One region of the Micromonospora sp. WMMD1219 genome, then DNA from elsewhere that is predicted to be linked to it. Evidence: riboswitches for the same ligand, from Rfam matches in the RefSeq annotation. Region 1 holds a riboswitch; each other region holds the start of a gene.

Evidence for each region. A riboswitch is a leader RNA that binds a small molecule or an ion and turns the genes downstream of it on or off. The one in region 1 is predicted to bind cyclic di-AMP.
Region 2: linked by a shared signal. The riboswitch ahead of ACN27C_RS16370 (coiled-coil domain-containing protein) and the one ahead of ACN27C_RS07990 (NlpC/P60 family protein) in region 1 are both predicted to bind cyclic di-AMP.
Region 3: linked by a shared signal. The riboswitch ahead of ACN27C_RS29845 (C39 family peptidase) and the one ahead of ACN27C_RS07990 (NlpC/P60 family protein) in region 1 are both predicted to bind cyclic di-AMP.

Annotation. Positions count from the first base shown of each region.
Region 1 is NZ_CP186057.1:1,649,395-1,653,935, forward strand. It holds gene ACN27C_RS07980 (pyridoxamine 5'-phosphate oxidase family protein) at 1-191, opposite strand, end outside; gene dcd (dCTP deaminase) at 270-848, shown strand; gene ACN27C_RS07990 (NlpC/P60 family protein) at 920-1,954, opposite strand; cyclic di-AMP (ydaO/yuaA leader) riboswitch at 1,968-2,102, opposite strand; gene ACN27C_RS07995 (N-acetylmuramoyl-L-alanine amidase) at 2,341-4,374, shown strand; gene ACN27C_RS08000 (C40 family peptidase) at 4,446-4,541, opposite strand, start outside.
Region 2 is NZ_CP186057.1:3,376,520-3,381,060, forward strand. It holds gene ACN27C_RS16360 (STAS domain-containing protein) at 226-585, shown strand; gene ACN27C_RS16365 (SRPBCC family protein) at 687-1,139, shown strand; gene ACN27C_RS16370 (coiled-coil domain-containing protein) at 1,163-2,236, opposite strand; cyclic di-AMP (ydaO/yuaA leader) riboswitch at 2,241-2,371, opposite strand; gene ACN27C_RS16375 (cation diffusion facilitator family transporter) at 2,515-3,429, opposite strand; gene ACN27C_RS16380 (HelD family protein) at 3,521-4,541, opposite strand, start outside.
Region 3 is NZ_CP186057.1:6,391,512-6,396,052, forward strand. It holds gene ACN27C_RS29835 (CDP-glycerol glycerophosphotransferase family protein) at 1-562, shown strand, start outside; gene ACN27C_RS29840 (alpha/beta fold hydrolase) at 569-1,315, opposite strand; gene ACN27C_RS29845 (C39 family peptidase) at 1,475-2,317, opposite strand; cyclic di-AMP (ydaO/yuaA leader) riboswitch at 2,522-2,663, opposite strand; gene ACN27C_RS29850 (hypothetical protein) at 2,972-3,736, opposite strand; gene ACN27C_RS29855 (hypothetical protein) at 3,864-4,208, opposite strand; gene ACN27C_RS29860 (acyltransferase family protein) at 4,289-4,541, opposite strand, start outside.

The sequences.
Region 1 (4,541 bases):
TTCGGCGAGTCGATGACGAAGCACCAGAGGCCGTCGTCGGTGATCACCGGGGAGACGGGATGGACCCGGGGGCCGCCGTCGGCGCGGACCGTGGCGAGGTAGCCGAAGCCCGGCCCGTACTGCTGCATCAGGAGGCGGATCTCGTCGGCGAGGCGGGGCTCGTCGGCGGCGAATTCGGACCAGGAAGCCATGTGGACACTCTATCGAACACGTGTACGAAGATGTAGTGCGACACGCTGGTCACCCGCACCGGTCGCTATGGTGTTCCGATGCTGCTCTCCGACCGCGACCTGGTCTCCGAGATCAAGGCCGGCACGCTCGCGCTGGAGCCCTTCGAGCCCACGCTGGTGCAGCCGTCGAGCATCGACGTACGCCTGGACCGGCTGTTCCGGGTCTTCAACAACCACCTCTACACGCACATCGACCCGTCGATCCAGCAGGACGACCTGACCTCGATGGTGGAGGTGCCGGAGGGGCAGCCGTTCGTGCTGCACCCGGGCGAGTTCGTGCTCGCTTCCACGCTTGAGGTGATCTCGCTGGGTGACCAGCTCGCCGGGCGGCTGGAGGGCAAGTCGAGCCTGGGGCGGCTGGGGTTGCTGACCCACTCGACGGCCGGCTTCATCGACCCGGGGTTCTCCGGCCACGTCACGCTGGAGCTGTCGAACGTGGCGAATCTGCCGATCACGCTCTGGCCGGGCATGAAGATCGGCCAGCTCTGCATCTTCCGGCTCTCCTCGCCGGCCGAGCACCCGTACGGCTCGGCCGTCTACGGCTCGCGTTACCAGGGGCAGCGCGGCCCGACGCCGAGCCGGTCCTGGCAGAGCTGGCGCACCTGGCCGACCCGCTGACGGCACCCGCAGTTGTTAATAGGGGCCCCCTCCTCTACCGGAGGCGTTAAGAGGGGGCCCTTCCTTACACCTCAGCCGGGACGGCCGTAGCTGTTGATGTCGCCGTCGTCGACCCGCTTCATGGTGATGGGCTTGCCGGACTGGGAGGCGTGCACCACCCAGCCGTCGCCCACGTACATCGCCACGTGGTGCAGGTCGCTGTAGTAGAAGACGAGGTCACCGGCGCGCAGCTCGGCCCGGCTGATCCGCTTCGTCACGCCGTGCTGCTGGCGTGCGCTGTGCGGCAGTGAGACGCCGCCCTTGGCCCAGGCCGCCATCGTGAGGCCCGAGCAGTCGAAGTGGTCCGGTCCGGCCGCGCCCCAGACGTAGATCTTGCCGATCTGGGCGCAGGCGAACTTGACCGCCGCACCGGCCGGGCCGCCGGGGTAGCCGGCCGGGCACGGCGCCGGGCGCAGCGGGCCGCCGCCACCCTTGCCGTACACCTTGAGCCGCAGCTTCTCCAGCTTGGCGATCTCGGCGTCGATCTGCTTCTTCTTCGCCGCGAGCTGGGCCTCGGTACGCGCCAGACCGGCGATCATCTCGTCCAGCGGCTTCTTCTTCGCCGCCAGTTCGTCGCGCAGCGCGGCGACGGAGCGCACCTGTTCGTGCTGGCGGTGCGCGAAGCGGTCGAGCAGTTCCAGGCCGTTCACCAGGTCACCGGGCGAACGGCTGCCCAGCAGCGCGTTCACGGTGGAGAGGTTGTCGCCCTTGTAGGCGTCGGCGGCGAGCCCGCCGACCTGGCCGAGTGCGGCGTCCACCCGGGCCTGGAGGGGTGCGATCTGCCGGCCGAGCGCGTCGGCCTGCTTGCGCCGCGCGGCGAGCTGCCCGCGTACGGCGTTGACCTGTTCGATGACCGGTTCGAGCTTGTTCCAGTCGCGGTCGATCTGGGCCTCGATCTCGGCGACCGAGGGTTCGGCGTGTGCCGCCGTGGCGCCGCCGGTCAGGACGACGGCGGTGCCGACCAGTGCGGCGAGGGCGGTGGTGAAGCGGGACCAGCGGGAACGCGGCGCGACGAAGGACCGGTCGACCGACCGGTTCGACGACGGCCGCGGGGCATGGAGTGCCACCGGGCGTCCGTACTCCTTCTTCCGTACCGCCTACCGGGTTAGCTGACGGATTCGGGCGGGAAGGGAGCCGCCCTACCGCATCGCTGCGGATTCACCCCAGGTACCTGGTTCCCCGGCTCGCCCGGAGGCGACTCGGCGGTGTCGGACCGTCACCGACCGGGTTGGACGGTGAGACGTGCGGCCGACGATTCACCAGAGTAGGGACCACCGTTATCGATCCGCAACTTCCAGCGCCGTGACACTCCGTACGCGATCCGGCGCCGCACCCCGTGCGGAGGTGAAATTTTCTTTCAAGGCTGATTACCCACTGGAAAGGTATTGACCCTCACGGGTGTGCGGAGTGAGGGTGGAAACGCAGTGACCCCCATCCCTGTCCAGGAGGTTCGATGCACCTCTCCGCCCCGCCGTCGGGCAGACGGATACTGCTCGCCGCCGCCGTGGCGACAGCCACCGCGCTGGCGACGACCGGCCCGGTGACCGCCGCGCCGGACACGTCCGCGCCCGCGAGCGACAGGCAACAACAATACGCCGCCGCCGCGGCCGAGTACGGCGTGCCGCAGAACGTGCTGCTCGGCGTCTCCTATCTGGAGTCCCGCTGGGACACCCACCCCGGGCAGCCGAGCACCAGCGGCGGCTACGGCCCGATGCACCTGACCGACGCCGCGCACATCCTCGCCATGCCGGGCAGCGCCCACGTCGACGAGGACGAGGACCCGCGCGGCGACGACTCCCGGCCGCTGAAGCTCGACCCGGCCACCGCCGCCGCGCCGGAGCGGGAGACCCCGCTGCCGCCCGCCTCGCTCCAGACGCTCGACGCCGCCGCCGCGCTCACCGGGCTCGACGCGGGCACGCTGCGCACCGACCCGGCCGCGAACATCCGCGGTGGCGCGGCGCTGCTGGCGTCGTACCAGAAGGCTCTGGGCGGGCCGGTCGGCGCCGGCACCGACCCGGCGGCCTGGTACGCCGCGGTGGCCCGGTACTCCGGCGCGGACACCTCGGACGCCGCGGCGGCCTTCGCCGACGAGGTCTACGACCAGCTCGGCCAGGGCGCCAGCCGGACCACCGACGACGGCCAGCGGGTCACGCTCGCCGCCACCGCCGCGACGCCGGACCGTTCCCGGCTGGCCCGCCTCGGCCTGCGCAACGCCGAGCGGCCGGACGGGCTGGAGTGCCCGGTGCGGCTGGCCTGCGAGTGGATCCCGGCGCCGTACGAGCAGCTCAGCAACGACCCGGGCGACTACGGCAACCACGACCTGGGCGACCGGCCGAAGCAGCAGAAGATCGAGTACATCGTCATCCACGACACCGAGGGCTACTTCGGCCCGAGCGTCGACCTGGTGAAGCGGGCCGACTACCTGGGCTGGCACTACACGCTGCGCTCGGTGGACGGCTACATCGCCCAGCACATCAAGACCAAGGACGTCGGCTGGCACGCCGGCAACTGGTACGTCAACGCCAAGTCCATCGGCCTGGAGCACGAGGGCTTCGCCGGTCAGGGCACCTGGTACACCGAGGCGATGTACCGCACCTCCGCCAAGCTGGTGCGGCACCTCGCGCTGAAGCTCGGCATCCCGATGGACCGGCAGCACATCATCGGTCACGACAACGTGCCCGGCATCACCGCCGCCAACGTGGGCGGCATGCACTGGGACCCGGGACCGTACTGGGACTGGTCGCACTACTTCGACCTGATGAAGGCGCCGTTCCGCAGCACCGGCACGCCCCGTACCGGCCTGGTCACCATCGACCCGGACTTCGCCACCAACCGGCCGGCGTTCACCGGCTGCAACCAGCAGCCGCCCGGTGTCCCGACGCCCCGGCCGCCGGCCGAGCCGTGCCCGTCGCGGGGTTCCTCCGCGGTGATCCTGCGGACCGCGCCGAGCCCGGACGCCCCGCTCGTCAACGACCTCGGGCTGCGCCCGGACGGTACGCCGGACACCATGTACATCTCCGACCACGGCGCCCGCGCCTCCGCCGGCCAGACGTACGCGCTCGCCGGCCGCCAGGGTGACTGGACGGCGATCTGGTACCTCGGCCAGAAGGCGTGGTTCCTCAACCCGGCCTCCGCGCCGACCGCCAAGTGGGCCACCGGCTTCGTGGTGACCCCGCGGCCCGGCAAGGCCACCATCCCGGTGTACGGGCGGGCCTACCCGGAGCAGGCCGCCTACCCGGACACCATCCCGTACCAGGCCATCTCGCCGCTGCAGTACACGTTCGCCGCCGGCCAGCGGTACGCGGTCGGCGGGGTGCTGCCGGGCGAGTACTACCGGGCGGTCTCGTTCGACGGTTCCGCACCGGGTGACCGGACCGTGGTCCGCGGCGAGAACCGCTACGTGCAGGTCCAGTTCGGTCACCGGATCATGTTCGTGAACCTGGACGACGTGCTGATCCTGCCGTCCCCGGTCGGCGCGCCGCGCTGACCCGTCACCGCACACGAGAAGGCCCCCGGTCCGTGCGGACCGGGGGCCTTCCCGCTGTCAGGGGTTGCGGGTCAGCTGACCCGGACGAAGCCGGCGAGCGGCTGGGTGTTGATGCTCGACACCTGGACCGGTTTGCCGGTACGTGGCGCGTGCACCATCACCCCGTT
Region 2 (4,541 bases), 1.7 Mb from region 1:
CTACCCTGGTCGGCGGATCGGCCGGGCCCGCCCGGCCGCAGGGTTGGCCGCGGCCCACCTTGAAGGGGAAACTGGAACCCGGAGGTCCGGATTGGGTACGCCCAGGTGTGCCCAGTTCGCGAATTGCTCATCCCGGGGGGTGGCGACCGGGCCGTCGGAGGAATACGCTCGGTCGCGGCCCGCGTACTGATGAGGCGCCCGTCATGGGCGAGTGGAGGTGCTCGCGTGAGCCTGTCGATCGTGAAGTCGGTGCGGCCGGGTGGTGTCGTCCAGATCGCGCCCCGTGGGGAGATCGACGTCGACACCGCGTACGAGGTGCGGGAAGCGATCGCCGAAGTGCTCGCGAAGGGCCGCCCCTCGCGGATCGAGCTGAACATGCGGCTCGTCACGTTCATCGACTCGGTCGGCATCAGCGCCATGGTCGCGGGCTTCCAGACCTGCGAGGTCAGCGGCGTCAAGCTGGTGGTCACCGAGCCGAGCCGGTTCGTGCACCGGCAGCTCTGGGTGACCGGCCTGCTCGGCCTGTTCGGCGCGCCCGAGCCGTGGTTCGCCGACGACACCCCCGAGGTGCTGCCCGGCGCCTGAGCGCCGTTCACACCCCCTGCTGCCAGGGGACCTTCTACCCGTTGCCAGTCCGGCGTCGGTACGGGACGATCGTCGCGACGCACGACGGCGAGGGGGCCCGCTTGCAGAGCAGCGACAGCTTCAGCTACACCGTGCAGGCCCGGTGCACCCGGGCCGAGGCGGTGGCGCTACTGGGTGACCTGAGTCGCCAGGGCGAGCTGCATCCGCTGATCGTCCGGGTCCGGAAGCTGCCGGCCCGGCCGGGCGCGCTGGCCAGCTACGCGATCACCGACCGGCTGCAACTCGGCCCGCTGCACTTCCCGGTCACGTACCAGGCGGACGTGTTGATCGCCGGCGAGGACGAGGTCGTCACCGTGGCGCGGCAGCAGCCCGCCACGACGGTCCGCAACCACACCCGCCTGCGCGACGAGCCCGACGGCACGGTACGCATCGACGTGGAGATCACGCTCACCGCACCGGCACCGCTGTTCGGGTACGCGTTCCGCCAGGCCCGGGCGGCTCACCTGGGCCTGGCGGCGCGTCTCGGAGCGACCCTGGAGGGCCGGCCGACCTGATCCGGCCGCCCTCCAGGGTGCGCTCAGTACACCGACAGGTGCACGTGGTTGGTGTGGTCGCTGGACGGGTCGCCGTTGCCGCCGCTGTACGACTTCCACCCGCTGCTGGGCAGCCAGATCTGCTTGAACCAGATCACGTAGAGCACGGCGAGCGGGTCGGCGTTGCGCACGAAGTACGCGGCCAGGTTGTTGCCGTACGTCCGGTCGCCGCCGGTGGCCACGCCGCCGAAGCCGCTCTTCTGCGCGGCGAAGTCGCAGGCGCGCCCCTTCGGGTGCTCACCCGAGCCGCTGGGCCGGTGGCAGGAGACGTACCGGGTGAAGCCCGCCGCCTTGGCCTGTTGCAGCGCGTGCAGCGTGCGTGGGGTGATGCAGCCGTTCGCCGGGGTCGGGTCGTTGACGCTGCACGACTCCGACGGCCAGGAGCCGTCCGAGTTGCGCGGCGCGGGCTTCGCGTTCTTGCTGGAGGTGCCCTGGACGCTGCCACCGCCGCTGCTGCTGCGCGAGGCCCGGTCGTTCGCCACCTCGAGGGCACGCTCGGCCTGCTCCTTGCGCTTGCCCATCACCGCCACCTGCTTGCGCTGCTCGCGGATCTCGCCGTCGAGCTCGGTGCGGGTGCGGGTGGCCTCGTCACGGGTCGCGATCAGGTCGCGCAGCGTACGGTCCTCGTGCGCGGCGACCTGCTCCAGCGCGGCGGCCCGGTCCATGAAGCCCTCCGGGCTGCTGCTGCCGAGCAGCGCCCCGGCGGTGCCCAGGCGGCCGTTGCGGTACGCCACGGCGGCGATCTCGCCGACCTTGGCGTCCCGGACGGCCAGTTCGGCGCCGACCGTCTTGAGTTGTTCGTTGAGTTGCTTCTGCCGGTTCACCGACCGGTTGAGCGCGGCCTTCGCCTCCAGCCAGCCCTTGCTGGCCGCGTCGAGCTGGGCGCGCAGTTCGGGCGTGCCGCCCTCGTCGTCGCCGGGCGCGGCGGCGAGCAGGCCGGTCGCTGGCGCCGCCGAGGCGGGGGAGGCCGGAACGGTCGCGACGCCGAGGGTCAGCGTCGCGACGAGCAGGGCCGCCAACCGGGCGGCCGTCCGTCGTACAGGTGCCACTGGGGGCATTCACACGTCCTTCCGTCAGCGCCGACCGGGTTAGCTGACGGGTTCGGGACGGAAGATCCCTACCGCTGACGCGGATGCACCCCACGTACGTGGTTCCCCGGCTCGTCCCTGCGGACGATTAGGCGACGGCCGCCCCACCGGGGCCGGTGGCGCCCGCGGGTGCGGCCGCGACCGAGACTACCGGCGCTGCCCGGGCACGGCTCCGTGGAGCAGTGCCACTAGGCGGGGCAAAACCGGCATAAGACTACATTAGCCACAGTGATTTAAGTGTGTCCTAATCACCACTCGGTCTGTCCGCACACTCCAGCCGACGCTCCGGGTTCGACCTGCAACGTGGCGTGATCGATGGAGAAGTCCTCGTGCAGGGCGGCCCGCGCGGCGGCCAGCACGCCGGCCGGGTCCACGCCCGGGTCGGTGGTCAGGTGCGCCGAGGCCACCTCCATGCCCGAGGTGAGCGTCCAGACGTGCAGGTCGTGCACCTCGGCCACGCCGGGTACGGCGGCCAGCCGGTCGTGCACGGCGGTCACCTGGAGGTGTTCCGGCGCGGCCTGCACCAGGATGCGCAGCGCGGCCCGGCCGAGCCGCCAGGTACGCGGCAGGATGAACAGGCCGATCCCGACGGCGACCAGCGGGTCCGCCCACCACCAGTCGGTCACCGCGATGACCAGGGCGGCGGCGATCACGCCGAGCGAGCCGAGCAGGTCGCCGAGCACCTCCAGGTACGCCCCGCGCAGGTTGATGCTCTCCTTCGACCCGGCGCGCAGCAGCGCGAACGCGACGATGTTGGCGAGCAGGCCGAGCACCGCCACCACCAGCATCGGGCCGGCCAGCACCTCCGGCGGCTCGCCGAAGCGGCGTACCGCCTCGACCAGGACGTAGATGGCGACGGCGCCGAGCAGCACGGCGTTGGCGAGGGCGGCGAGCACCTCCAGCCGGTAGAGCCCGAACGTGCGCTGCGGGTCGGTGCCGGCCCGGCGGGTGGCGGTGATCGCCGCGAGGGCCATGCCGATGCCGAGGACGTCGGTGAACATGTGCCCGGCGTCGGAGAGCAGCGCCAGCGAGCCGGTGGTGAAGGCGGCCACCGCCTCGACCACCATCAGGGCGGCGAGCAGCGCGAACGCGGCCCAGAGGCGGCCCCGGTGGCGGTGTGCCGCGTTGGCCACCGCACCGCTGTGGTCATGACCTGCGCCCACGCCAACACCCTCCCTGCCGCGTACCGGCCCGGCCCAATGTATGTTCACATCGCTATGTATGCAAGTGAACTGTGGGTGGCGGCGGGGCCGGTCACCCCACCGGGTCGAGTGTGGTGAGGCGCTGGGTCGCCCGGGACAGCGCCACGTAGAGCGTGCGGACGCCCGAGCCGGGATCGGCCCGGATCTCACCCGGCGCCACCAGCACCACGCCGTCGTACTCCATGCCCTTGGCCTGAAGGCTGGTGACGACCTGGAGGCGGCCCGCGCCGAGCCCGCCCAGCCAGCCCGCCACCTCGTCCCGGCGCGGCACCGGCGTGATCACGCCGACGGTGCCCTCCACCTGCGCGAGCAGCGCCTCGGCCGCCTCGACGGTGGCCGCCGGCAGGTCGGCGGCGGGCACCGTGCGCTCGACCGGCGGCACACCCGTGGACCGCACCGCGGCGGGCAGCGGCAGGTCCGGGTAGAGGCGGCGGATCTCCGCCGCCGCCACCGCGAAGATCTCCGCCGAGTTGCGGTAGTTGGTGGTCAGCTCGTAGCGGTGCCGCTTGCGCCGGCCCAGCGCCTGGTCACGGGCCCGGTCCAGCTCCTGCGGGTCGCCGGTCCAGGCGGTCTGCGCCGGGTCACCGACCACCGTCCAGGACGCCAGCCGCCCGCGCCGGCCGACCATCCGCCACTGCATCGGCGAGACGTCCTGCGACTCGTCCACCACCACGTGCGCGTAGTCGCGGTAGTCGTCCGGACGCTCCCGCGCCGCCGCGCGGGCGGCGCGCTGCCGGTCGGCGTACGTGCTCAGCTCGCGCACGCCACCGGCGAGCTGGTACGGGTCGCGCTTGGGCCGGGCCCGCTGCACCGGCTTGCCGAGCAGCGCGTCCAGCTCGTCCAGCAGCGCGATGTCGGCCACCGTCAGCCCCTCGGTCGCGAGGCTCCGGTACGCGTCGCCGAGCAACCGGATCTCCGCCGAGGACAGGATCCCCCCGGCGTAGCGGCGCAGCCGGTCCGGGCGGGCCAGCCAGTCCAGCACGTGCCGCGGGTGCAGCCGGGGCCACCACGCCTTGAGGAACTCGCGGAACTCCGGCCGCTCGATGATCTCGTCCTCGAACGCGGGCTGCTCC
Region 3 (4,541 bases), 2.2 Mb from region 1:
CTGCTCGCTGCCGGTGGCCGAGACGCTGATCCGCCGGCTGATCGACCGGGGCGCCGCGGTGATCCTGCGCGCCCACCCGTACACCGGCAAGAACCCGGCCTCGGCCCGTCAGCTCGCCCGGCTCACCGAACTGCTCGCCGCCGACCGGGCGAAGACCGGCCGGCCGCACCTGTGGGGCGCCGCCGCGAGCCGCGAGCTGACGCTCACCGAGTGCGTCAACCGCGCCGACGCGCTGGTCTCCGACGTGTCCGGGGTCATCTCCGACTGGCTCTACTCCGGCAAGCCGTACGCGGTCACCGACACCGGCGCCGACGGCGCGCACTTCGTCGAGCGGTTCCCGCTCGCGGCGTCCGGCTACGTGCTGCGGCGTGACATGTCCAACGTGGACGAAGTGCTCACCGACCTGCTCGACGCCGACCCGAAGGCGGCGCGGCGCTGGGCGGCGCGGACCCGGTACCTGGGCGACTTCCCCGCCGACGGGTACGCCGAGGCGTTCCTCACCGCCGCCCGCCGGGAGCTGGAACCCGACTGGGCGGTCCCGGCGCCGCGCGCCGAGGTGTAGGCCCGCTCAGAGGTACGGGTCGAGCAGGGCGAGCACCGCCTCCGGATCCTCGACGTGCGCGTTGTGGCCCAGCCCGGGCAGCGTCGCCACCGGCACGCCCAGCTCCTTGAGCTGCGCGTCGGTCACCATCGGGTCCAGCTCGCCCCGGGCCAGCAGCACGGGCACACCGGTGGCGGCCAGCAGGGCCGGCAGCCGGGGCTCCCCGACCGCGAACGCGGCCGGGTCCATCGCGAGCCGCCAGCGGCCGTCCACCCGGCGCAGCCCCGCCTCCACCACCGGATGGTCCGGTGCGAACAGCCCGGCGAGCCCGGAGACCCGCAGGTAGCGGCGGGCCGCCTCGTCACGGGTGGCGAACCAGGTGACCGGCCGGGCGGCCAGTTCCGCCGACTTGGCCAGTTCGGCCGGGGACCAGACCGCCTTGATGCCGAGCCCGACCACCGCGTCGACCGGAAGCCCTCGCTGCCGGGCGGCGAGCGCCAGCGCCACCACGCCGCCGAGCGAGTGCCCGAGCAGCACCAGCCGGTCGTCCGGGCTGAGCCGGACCGGGCCGAGCCCGTCGACCACGCGCTGGGCCAGGGCCTCGAACGAGTAGCCGTCGAGCGAGGGCGACCAGCCGTGTCCCGCGAGGTCGGGGGCGAGCCAGCGGCCGGGCCAGCGGCGTTCCAGCAGCGGCGCCCAGGGCAGCCACACCTCGCCGGTGGCACCCATGCCGTGCAGGAGAATCAGGTGCCGCTTCCCCGTCGCATCGCCCATTGGCGCAGTCTGCCACCGCCCGCCCCGGACACGCGAGACCGCACCCCGGCCAGCCTCGTCGCCCGCCATCCCGTCGATCTTGCGGTTTCGGCCCGTGGGACGCCCGGCTTGCCCGTTGTGACGGGGCCGCAACTGCAAGATCAGCGGGGCCGGGCGGGGTCAGGCGGAGTAGCCGCGGGTGGAGACCCAGTTCGCCAGGTCGATCGTGGTGACCCAGTACGACGGCAGCGACGGGTCGGCCGAGTCGGCGATGCGCACGGTCCGGCCGTCGTCCTTGTAGCCGACCACGGCGACGTAGTGGCCGCCCGGGAACGAGTGCCAGCCGCCGTTGGTGTCGGTGGCGGTGCCGGCGACGTTCGCGACGACCGCGCGGCCGTTGGTGATCGCCTCGACCACGTCGGCCTGGAGCCGGTCCATCTGGGCCGGGGTGGCGGTGCCGGGGATCATGCGGGTCCGGTACGGGTTGCCCTTGACCTGCTGGTTGAGCACCCGGGTGGTGTCCTCGGCCGAGTTGGTGCCCATCTCGGTGGTGCCGAGCGGGCCGGCGAGCGCGTCCTGGCTGCGTTCGATGCCGGCGGCGCTGAGCGCGTTGCGCACGGCGGCCGGACCGCAGTAGAAGTAGTTGATCTGCGCCTGGTAGTCGTAGTCGAGCGACTTGCTCGACGGCGGCTTCGGCTTGGCCTTGGGCGTGGTGTCCGGGTCGGCCGTGGCCTTCTTCGACGGGGAGGCGCTCGGCGACGCGCTGGGCGCGGCGGAGGCGCTGGGCGACGCCGGCGGGACGGCGATGCGGGCCTCGCCGCGGCTGGCGGGCTGCTCGCCGAGACGGGCGGCGCCGAGATCGGCGACCGCCGCGGTGTTCTCCTCGACCGGGGCGTCGTCACCGGCGGTGGCGACGGTGCCGGCGCCGGCGGCCAGCACGAGCGCGGCGGCCGATCCGGCGATGATCTGGTACGGGCGCTCGGTGACGATCCGTCGCAGCTGACGCTTCAGGTGGTGCTTCACGAAATCCTCCACGGGGCGTGAGCGGCGCACGCCGGCCCGGCACGCGGAGGAACTCACACGTGCTGGCGGGGCCGGATGGCCGGGGGATCGGGAACGCCCGTGATGCCGGGCGCCCAGGGGGCGGTTGCCGGTCGCGCGTCAGGCGAGCGCGGGCACCGCGGTGCCGTGGAGGCGGGGGGACGATCGAGGGGTGGGCAAGAGGGGTACTCCTTCCGTGGCCGCCGACCGGGTTAGCTGACGGATTCGGGCGGGAAGTACGCCCTACCGCGGGCCGTGGCTCGCGGATTCACCCCGATGGTGCTCATGGGTCCCCGGTTCGTGGAACACGATTAGGCGGGTCGGTGCGGCGTCGCCGTCGGCGATCGATTACCGCATCGGACGCGCCGACACTACCGGTGGGTATGTCCCATGCCAAGCGCTCCCACCTGCGTAAACGTGATCCGCGGTAACGGATTTCGGAACACCCGGTTACTGACTTCGCTCAATGGGACAAGCAGTTTCGACGGCACCCGGCGGCGGAAAGCGGACAGACGGCCAGCACCGGCCCGGCAATCGCGCGACTCGATGACCTGTTCCGCGCCGGACGCCCGTTTCGGCGGCCCGGGTGACCGGGCTCACCACATTCCGGGTAACGATTCGGTCGAGACGGTCGTCTCAGCCGACCCGGGCCGGGCGCCACCGGGCGTTGCGGACCGTCGCGGGCACCGGCTGGGCGCTCGCCGTCGCGCTCCGGTACACCGGGGCGGGCCGCAGCGCCACGGTGGCGGCGTACGCCTCGGCGGCGAGCGTCCGGGCGGCCTCGGCGGCCAGTTCCGCGTCCCGCCACGCCGCCCGCTCCCGCTCGGCGGCGCTCTCCCATCCGGCCCGGCGACCGTCCCGGACGGTGCGTGCCAGCACGGTCTCCTGCTCGGCCGGGTGCCGGCGCGGATCCCACCCGTTGCGACCCGCCAGCACGTCGGCGAGCTGACGGGCGGTCAGGTCGCCCCGCCAGTGCGCCGTCATGGCGGCGTGGTGCAGCCAGCGCTCCCGGGCCGCGTACTCAGCCGGGGTGCGCGGGGTGCGCGGGGCGGCCAGCGCGGCGGCGCCGGCCAGGCGGCGGGCGGCGGCGTCCGCCTCGTCGTACGCGGTCCAGGCCCGTTCCGCCTCGTCCTGCGCGGCCAGCCACCGCTCCCGGCGGCGGCGGGCCGTCTGGGCGGCCCCGGCGGCGGCCACCGCCACCTCCTCGGCGTACCGGACCAGGTCGTCGCGGCGGGCGGCGTCGGCGTCGGCCGGTTCGGGGACGGCGTCCGGCGCGGGCTCGCGTTCGGGCCGGGCGACGAGCGCGGCGAGCAGGCCCAGCGCGAGCAGCAGCAGGAAGGACCAGATGGCCGCGGCCTCGGGCACGGAGGTGAGGAAGTGGTACAGAGCGGTCTGCGACATGGTCGGCACCTCACGGGAAGAACCTGGCGGGAGGGCCGCACGGCCGGCCGGGGCGGGCGGGCCACCGGGAGGCGGGTGCGGGGATGACGTTCGGTGGGTGCGGGAACGGGCGCGGCCCGTGGGCGGATCAGCGGGCGGGCGGGGCCCGTGGGCCGGCCGGCGCGGCGGCCCGTCCGGCCGGGACCGGCTCCGCGACGGCCGGGACCGTCGCCCGGCGAGCGGGCGCCGGGACACCGGCGGGCGAGGCCGGCCGCTCGGCCACGCGGTCGACCTCCGGCCGCGCGGCGGTCGAGGCGCCCGTGACCGTGTACGCCGAGGCGGCGACCGCCGGAGCCGGGGCGGCAGCGGCGACACCGGACGGCAGCGTGGCGGCGCCGAACGAACAGGCGACCACCACGGCGAGACTGGCGAGCATCCGGGCGGTCCAGCGCGCCACCCACCACACGGGGCAGGTGAGCGCGATCGGAAGCACGGGTACAAATTACCGCCGATCCCCCACGAACGCACCGCCGCACGGCGTGTCGCGGACCGGCCGGCAGACGACGGCGCGTGTCAGTCCGGGCGACGCCGCCCGGCGTACTCGATGCCCTCGGCCCGACGGGCGACGGACGTCGCGCCCCCGTCGGCGGCCGGGGTGGCGGCGTCCTCGGCGGACCCGCGTGGAGCCGGCACGGCCGGTGCGCGCGACGCCGTGCGGGCCCGGCGGGACGGGCCGAGCAGGCGCATCATCGGCAGCTCCACCCAGCGGTGCAGCGCGGCGGCCAGCGCGAGCGTGACCACCAGGAAGCCGAGCACCGCGACCGGG